2 regions of the Sporosarcina sp. FSL K6-1540 genome follow, and region 1 is predicted to be linked to the other one. Evidence: riboswitches for the same ligand, from Rfam matches in the RefSeq annotation. Region 1 holds a riboswitch; the other holds the start of a gene.
The links. Region 1 has a riboswitch for FMN ahead of ribD (bifunctional diaminohydroxyphosphoribosylaminopyrimidine deaminase/5-amino-6-(5-phosphoribosylamino)uracil reductase RibD). Riboswitches for the same ligand answer to the same signal wherever they lie in the genome.

Region 1 (4,058 bases):
TAATCATTTCGGGTGTAGCGAATTCACCAAGTGCAACAAAGTCACCTTCGTTCTCTCGGTCTTCGTCGTCAACGACAATAATTGCTTTTCCTTTTTTTAGTTCTTCAATTGCTTTTTCTACGGTAGAGTACATCTGCTTTGCCCCCTTAACTGAGGAATCCACTGGCGATAAGGGTATCCATTGTTAAACCGCCAGTTGGATTCTCTTTGTCTGTAGTTATTAGCCGTTCTATATATTTCGCGAGCATATCGCATTCTACGTTCACTCGATCCCCAGCCCGTTTTCGGCCGATGATTGAGTCACCTTGCGTGACTGGAATTAATGAGATGATAAAACCAATACTCGTCACACCAAATACAGTAAGTGATGTTCCATCCACAGTTACTGAACCTTTTGGGATAAAATACTTCAATAATTTAGTTGCGATACTGATTTCCATATAGATTGCATTTTCTTTTTGTCTAACCGAAACAATTTCGCCAGTGCCATCGACATGTCCACTGACTATATGTCCGCCGAAACGACCATTCGCCGCCATCGCACGTTCTAAGTTAACTGGACTTCCCGTACGCAATGCTTGAAGCGTTGTCGCTTTAACAGTTTCAGGCATGACATCAGCTGTAAAATGATTGCTCGAGAAATCTGATACCGTCAAACAGACACCATTCACCGCCAGACTATCGCCTTTTTTAACATCGCTAAGCACTTTGCTACAACGGATTGATAGTTGCAAAGAATTCGCCGCTGGCCTAACCGCTGAAACTGTTCCTACTTCTTCAATAATTCCAGTAAACAACTGCTGTCAATCCTCCTTCAGAAACCTGGCATGAAAGCTGAAATCGTCTCCTATTTGTCGCACATCTAAAAAACGCAGGGATTCGCTTTCTGCCATTAGGTTCCAAGTATCATTCATGAACAATGAAGAACCGTTGTCGATTAATTTCGAAGCCATATACAAATACAGTTCATCTGCGAGACCTTCATTGATGAAATTGGAATGAACTTTGCTACCGCTTTCAACGAACAACGTCATGATTTCTTTATCAGCAAAACGTTTTAAAACTTCATTCAAAAAAGATACGTTTTCTGAAATCCTTTTAATTGAAACTAAAGGATGTTCAAAAAAAGTAGTTTCAGAATGTGTTGAATCGAGTGTAAAAATAACTGTTTCTACAGCGCGGTCTGTAACAACATTCGCTGATTTGGCGTCCTGAGATGCCGGTCTAAATTAATTCGAATTGGGTTCTTTCCACCATGGGGCAAACGGGTGGTGAGGAAAGGGTTATCGTGAAGTACGGTTTGTACGTCTACCAAAATAGCATCATGGGTATGGCGGAGGTGATGGACATCGGTTCGTGATGCAGCCGAAGTAATCCATTTGCTGTCCCCGTTCTGCGTTGAAAGTCTACCGTTAAGAGTTGCGGTGGCTTTCAAGGTAACGTATGGTTTCCCGTATCTGATGAAATGAAAAAATGCTTGGTTTAACTGCTCTGCCTCTTCCTGTAAAATGCCGGTAATGACTTCAATCCCAGCAACTTTAAGAAGCCCGATTCCCGCACCATTGACGGAGGGATTCGGATCGATAGACGCAACAAAAACACGTTGAATTCCAGATGAAATAATGAGATCTGTACACGAAGGTGTTTTCCCAGTATGGGCACACGGTTCCAGTGTCACGTATAGATCCGCACCAATAGAATTCGCACCTGCCATTGCCAGCGCATGCACTTCAGCATGAGGTGTCTCAGCTTTCAAGTGCGCACCAGTCCCTAAAATCCGGCCGTCTTTCACACAAACAGCACCAACAAGTGGATTCGGCGAGGTTTGTTCTGATGCACTACGCGCCAATTCAAGAGCAAGTCTCATATAATGTTGAGGGTCCATTGGCATTCCCCCTTTCGTTTTTTGAAAGGGCAGAGCCTGCAAGCACAGCACGTATATCCAAACAACTTCTCCCATCCAGACTATAACTGTCGGTGCCGGAATTTCACCAGCTCCACCGCCTTCCAAGCAAGGAAGGACGGGTCACGGACTGACGAGCTATGCTCGATCACCGCCGGTAAGGAATTTCACCTTGCCCCGAAGAGTTTGTTTATACGTGCCGACTTAAAGTTATCATACTGCTGCCATAAAATCAAAAAAGACTCAGTCTGATTGAACAAAACTGAGTCTTCTATGTATGATGAAATAAGAATACCATTGCATTTGCAACATATAATAAACCCGGGAAACCGCTGCATATTACAGCGTTCTTCCGGGTTCATTATCCTATTGCTCGCGCTTAAATAACACTGAAATTCTATTATTTATTTCTTTAAGTCTTCAATTGAATCGATGTCCATATACTTCGGTACCACTAAACCAATCTTAACGCCTTCCATATTGACGCCAAGTTCTTCGAATTTACCTTCGAATTTATCAGCGTATGTTTTAGCTGTAATTGGCAACCAAGCTGCAAGTGATGCATCTGCACTACCGTCAGCTACCGCAGTCCATAGCGGGCCTAATTCAACTTGTGTCAATGTAACCTTAAAGCCCATTTCTTCCAGAACAAGTTTCATGACGTTATGGCTTGCGATTTCGCTGTCCCATGCTGCATAAGCCAGTTTAATTTTATCGCCGTCCACCTTCTCCACACCATTTGTCCATTCTGCCACTAACTCTTCGTTTGCATCGATCCAGTTTCGTGCCGCTATTTCTTCTTTTTCACCTTCTTGTATCGCTACCATAACTTCTCCCATATCTTCCTCAGTCCATTTGAACTGTGATAGGATTTTATGTGCTTCTGGTAAATCTTCTTGCAGACCAATTCTCCCGATTGTACGGATTTGTTCTTCTCCACCATACACACCTTTTGGATCTTCAAGGTATTTCAAATCGAATTTCATGAATTTCCAATGTGGTGTCCAGCCCGTTATGATGATTGGCTGTTCTTTGTCATATGCTTTTTTTAGTGAAGCTGTCATAGCTGCGCCTGAACCTGTTGTCAACTTCCAATCTTTAAGTTCATATTCTACCAGCGCTTTTTCAGTCGCCTCCATAATTCCTGCACCTGGATCGATACCCGTAATCTTATAGTCTACTGATTCGCCAACTGTTTTCGTGGAGTCTCCGTCTGCTTCATTCTTGTCACTGCCACATGCAGCAAGTCCAACTGCAAGTAGAGCAACTGCCCCAAGTCCCAATACTTTTTTTGATAATTTCATCGTGTAATTCCCCCTTGTTTTTTCTTTCCTGCGCGTTTCGTGATGCAATAAATGATTGCTACGATCCGGTACCAATTGTGTAACAGCCATTGAAGCAATAACTATCGTGAATAGGAAAGCACAATACTTCACAATGTTTTCAGTTCACTTACCTTTTTGCCGTTCAATTTGTGTAGATACTGTTCATTCTGCATTCTCAGTTCGAAGCTTATATCATAAGAATCACACTCAATAAAACCCGGAAAACCGCTGCATATTACAGCGTTCTTCCGGGTTCATTGTCCTAGTTATTACGCTAGCTAATGCAAGTCTTGTACTATTAGAAAAACGATTTACGTTTAAATAGAAGTAGAATTCTGTTGTTTATTTCTTCAAGTCTTCAATCGAATCGATGTCCATATATTGTGGTACAACAAGACCTACTTTGACACCTTCCATATTGATGCCAAGCTCTTCGAATTTACCTTCGAATTTATCAGCATATGTTTTATGTGTTAATGGCATCCAAGCTGCAAGCGATGCATCTGCACTACCGTCAGCAACTGCAGTCCATAATGGACCTGCTTCAACTTGTGTTAATGTCACTTTATAACCCATATCTTCTAAAACAATTTTCATGACGTTATGACTAGCGATTTCACTGTCCCATGCAACGTAAGCAAGTTTGATCTTGTCGCCGTCCACTTTTTCAACGCCTTCAGTCCATACAGCCACTTTTTCTTCATTTGCTTCAACCCATTTTTGTGCTGCCGCGTCTTCTTTTTCACCTTCTTGAATAGCTACCATTATTTCTCCCATATCCTCTTCAGTCCAGTTGAACTTCGATAAGATTTGGTGTGCTTCTGGCAGAT
Region 2 (4,058 bases), 1.4 Mb from region 1:
ATTTCTACAAAATGATCTTCAATTGTACTCTGTTTCAAGTTGCGCGCCATCGCAATTTCTTCAAGAGAAAAGCCACAATCAAAAAGTTGCTTCGTTTTTACAGAGGAATCCGTCAAATATGTCGAAACCTTGACGCTTTCAGCTATTTTTCGCAAAAAAGGCAAATCAGGAGACAGAATAATGACAGCAAGCATCATATGTAGACCTTCTATAAATAGTAGACGGATATCGAATGGATTTAGTTTCAAATTATCTGCTAACTGATCCCATGTCCAGCCTGTCAGTCCGAAACCACTTAAGCGATGAGTGATAATTGTTTTTTGTCTTTCATCCATTTCACTTCGAGTAATACATAGCCGAATTTCTTCGCTGACGCCTTTAGCAAATACTGGATCACTGATTCGCTGATTATGTAGTAGCATTTTAACAAAAGTTTGAATATCACGGTCTTTTTGAGCGGGCATAAACGATTTTTCCTTTGCTTTGAAATTCGAAACCGTCTGCACAACAAGCGATAACCTTCCGAAAAAAATCATTTCCCTTCCTCTATAATCCCAGCCGTTAAATCGGTAGGACGGTAATTTGCCAACTTCCACGCGACCTTGCTCCGTCAGTTTGACGAAAGAATCATCCATTGTTGAGATGAAACCCCTATCACTTAACTGTTTAGCCGCCTCATCGAATCGTTCAGCTGTCAGTTTTGGTACAATACCAAAGAATTCCTTCAAACCATAATATTCAACATCTTGCAGTGTTTGTCCCGATCTTTTGCCGCGTAATAGGTGAAGTCCCGCATAGATTGTTCGTTCACCGTCTATTCTGCCTATGATGGTTAATAGTATTGAAGATAGTTTCATTTTGAATTCCTCCGATTAACAAATGTTTTTTGTTGAAAACTCTTGTCAACATCATTAGAATGAAAGGTGAAGTAAATTGTTTGTACGGAGAAAAGAGGAGAGAAAGACTATGCCTAAATATACAATCGTTGATCAGGATACATGTATAGCGTGTGGTGCGTGTGGAGCTGCTGCCCCGGATATATACGATTATGATGATGAAGGAATTGCTTATGTTATCCTCGATGATAACATGGGAACAGCTGAAGTTCCAGAAGAACTGATGGAAGACCTAGAAGACGCTTTCGATGGCTGCCCAACCGATTCTATCAAAACCGCCGACGCACCATTTGATGGCGATGCACTTAAATACGAAGATTAACTAGGCAAGCGCTGTCGATAACAGAAGTCGCTTTAAAACTACGACAACTTGTCGTGCTGGCTTCCAGACAGACGTTACTCTACAATAGTGTTAAAGACTCGTGAGTGGCTCTACCAATTGGCTGAGAGACCACTGTCACGAAGCTAGATAAATCGAACGTGGAAAGGTCGTCCTGGAAAATCCCGGGACGACCTTTTTTTATATTATGAAGTTAATTGGGTACGCTGTTGTGCAATCCATTTTTTCATACTCTTGAAAAGCAGCATGGAAATAATCATTAGCATAATTCCCTTGATCAAGTTAAATGGTAGAACTCCTAAAACAATAAAAGTAGCTAACTCATTCCCTGCCATGGCTGGGAAATTCATGAAATACGTATACATTGGTAAAAACAGTAGGTAATTCAAGACACTCATGCCAATAGCCATCGAGACAGTTCCAGCAATGAGGCCTCCAGCTAGACCAATAGATGTTTTAAATTTATTAAAGATAAAATAAATCGGCATTATGAAAAGCACGCCTGTTGCAAAGTTTGCAATTTCACCAACAGGAACACCTGTCGGGCTACCTGACATGAACCAGTGCATTATATTTTTAAGCAGTTCGACCGCAATACCTGCTACAGGTCCCATCGTCATTATTGCCAAAACCGCTGGAATCTCACTGAAATCAATTTTCAGGAATCCAGGTAGTGCAGGTAATGGGAAGTTAAACTGCATCAAAACAGTTGCAATACTCCCTAACATCGCGATGAGAATCATCTTTCGCAACTTTTTGTTATTCATTTGTTCCTCTCTCCTTTTGCGATTCACTTCAAAAGAGGAAAGGCCGTTCCACCTTGTTTATGTCGACAAAAAATCCCAAAAGCAAATAAGCTCGAGGGATTTGAAAGGTATACTCAAATAGAGAGTAGAAAAGAGACTATTTCTTTCTCTTTTAACCCACATTTAAATAAGCACCTCTTTTTGTAGACAACACAAAAAGATGGCCGCACCTTCACCTTCTCCCATCCAGACTATACTGTCGGCTCCGGAATTACACCGGTATCAGCTGTTAAGCTCGCGGGCTTGGAAAGTGACTTTCCTTTACCGCCGGTCGGGAATTACACCCTGCCCCGAAGATGAATCAATATTTTGTTACAACCTTATTGTATACAAAAAAAAGACCTTTGTAAACAAGGCTGTTTACAAAGGTCTTTCTATTTACTTCAATATAAGTGGAAGTGGATTAGATCCAACCGGTACCGGTAAAGGCTGGCTGAAGTTAAAACCGTTCCATTCTTCTTGAACGACATTTTCGAATTGAAGCTGTTCACCAAAATCAGCTGCTGTCAGGAGCATGCCCTCAACCATTTGCATCGCTTTTTCCGGCTCCATCGCGTCCAAATCCAGTGGTTGTGTGAATTTGATGGTCGTCAATTTGTCATCTGCCTTTACTTCAAAATTTAAAGTACTTGGAATGACTGGCTTGAAAACATCATTCGGCTTCACTTTCATTTGCTGTAATGCCTCGTTCAACGATGGCTGCGGTTGGGAAAAGTTCGATGTAAGAAACTGCTGTCCATCTTGTTGTTCAAACATATAGTAATTCAAATGATTACGACCACTTTTCAAAATCAACGGTGTGCTCGGTTGACCTACTTCAGAGAACATGGTCGCAGTTCCATCCTCGTTCTCAAATCGGACCTCCTGATAACCGTAAAACGTATCTTGTAAAGAGTCGAGATAGACTTCCATCGATCCCGAACCTATGTCATAACCATGACCTTGCGGTAGCTGGTGGATAATTACATGATCCTCTGCGGCTATATTGCCTTTATAAGGATGGTACTCTTGAAAACCTAGTGCACTTTCATCGAGACGACTCGCATACTTTTTGTACAAATCATAACTCGTTGGCTCCAAGAAACCAATATCCTTCTTGATTTGACTGTTCGGAATGATAAATGTAATGGGAATGCTTAAAGCTTGATCACCTGCAAGACCTAAATGGAATAGTGTACTATCGATAACGTCTTCGGAGTAGACAGCAAAATGGTGTGTCTTCCCTGTTTCAGATGCCATCTTAGTAGAAAATCCATCCATTGTGCCCATTTCCGCTTCTTCATCCGTACTCGATTCATTTTCCAAACTCGCACCTCTTGCAGAAGGCTCGGCGTCCTCACTTTGCATCATTTTATTGTCGGTACTTTGATCCTTCATTGACAATTCATTTTCACCAAACATAGAAGGAACCAACAGGCCGATAACAAGCAAAGCAGCAACAGCGACAAGTGCTGGCATCCATTTCTTTGATTTTTTACGGTGAGGCGTATTCAGCCGTTCATCTTGCTTCAGCCGTGCCAGTATTTCCGACATTGGACGATTATCTGATATGTCAGGCACATCACCGAGGAGTTTTTCAATCTTGTTGTCGTTCCAATCTTTGTGGGTCATCTAGTTTCCCCCCTTCTGTCGGAAGAGCATTCAATTTCTTTTGTAATGCTTTGATCGCCCTATGTTGTGTTGTCTTCACTTTGCCTTCTGTCCAGCTAAGAATTTCGGCTGTTTCAGCTATGGAAAGATCTTGGAAATAGCGCATGATGATAACCATTTTCTGATCACCAGTACATGTATTAAGTGCTTGCAGCAGCTCTTGCATCTCTTCACTGAGTGTTACGATTTCTTCCGGCAGGATACCTGTCGATACGAGTTCGCTCTTTTCCCAGTCGAATTTATCGAACAGATGCTTTTTACGAACTGTATTTTTCCTGAAATGGTCGATTGCTACATTTTTAGCAATTGAAAAGAGCCATGTCTTCTCGGAACTTTTCCCCTCAAAACCGGCGTAGGCACGCAGTA

Region 2: linked by a shared signal. The riboswitch ahead of MKY15_RS21490 (ECF transporter S component) and the one ahead of ribD (bifunctional diaminohydroxyphosphoribosylaminopyrimidine deaminase/5-amino-6-(5-phosphoribosylamino)uracil reductase RibD) in region 1 are both predicted to bind FMN.

The regions. Positions count from the first base shown of each region.
Region 1 is NZ_CP152018.1:3,015,059-3,019,116, reverse strand. It holds gene MKY15_RS14300 (bifunctional 3,4-dihydroxy-2-butanone-4-phosphate synthase/GTP cyclohydrolase II) at 1-133, opposite strand, end outside; gene ribE (riboflavin synthase) at 147-797, opposite strand; partial or broken gene ribD (bifunctional diaminohydroxyphosphoribosylaminopyrimidine deaminase/5-amino-6-(5-phosphoribosylamino)uracil reductase RibD) at 804-1,867, opposite strand; FMN riboswitch at 1,945-2,092, opposite strand; gene MKY15_RS14285 (glycine betaine ABC transporter substrate-binding protein) at 2,308-3,207, opposite strand; gene MKY15_RS14280 (glycine betaine ABC transporter substrate-binding protein) at 3,571-4,058, opposite strand, start outside.
Region 2 is NZ_CP152018.1:4,461,354-4,465,411, forward strand. It holds gene MKY15_RS21480 (helix-turn-helix domain-containing protein) at 1-857, opposite strand, end outside; gene MKY15_RS21485 (ferredoxin) at 967-1,218, shown strand; gene MKY15_RS21490 (ECF transporter S component) at 1,422-2,003, opposite strand; FMN riboswitch at 2,213-2,344, opposite strand; gene MKY15_RS21495 (hypothetical protein) at 2,421-3,653, opposite strand; gene sigX (RNA polymerase sigma factor SigX) at 3,619-4,058, opposite strand, start outside.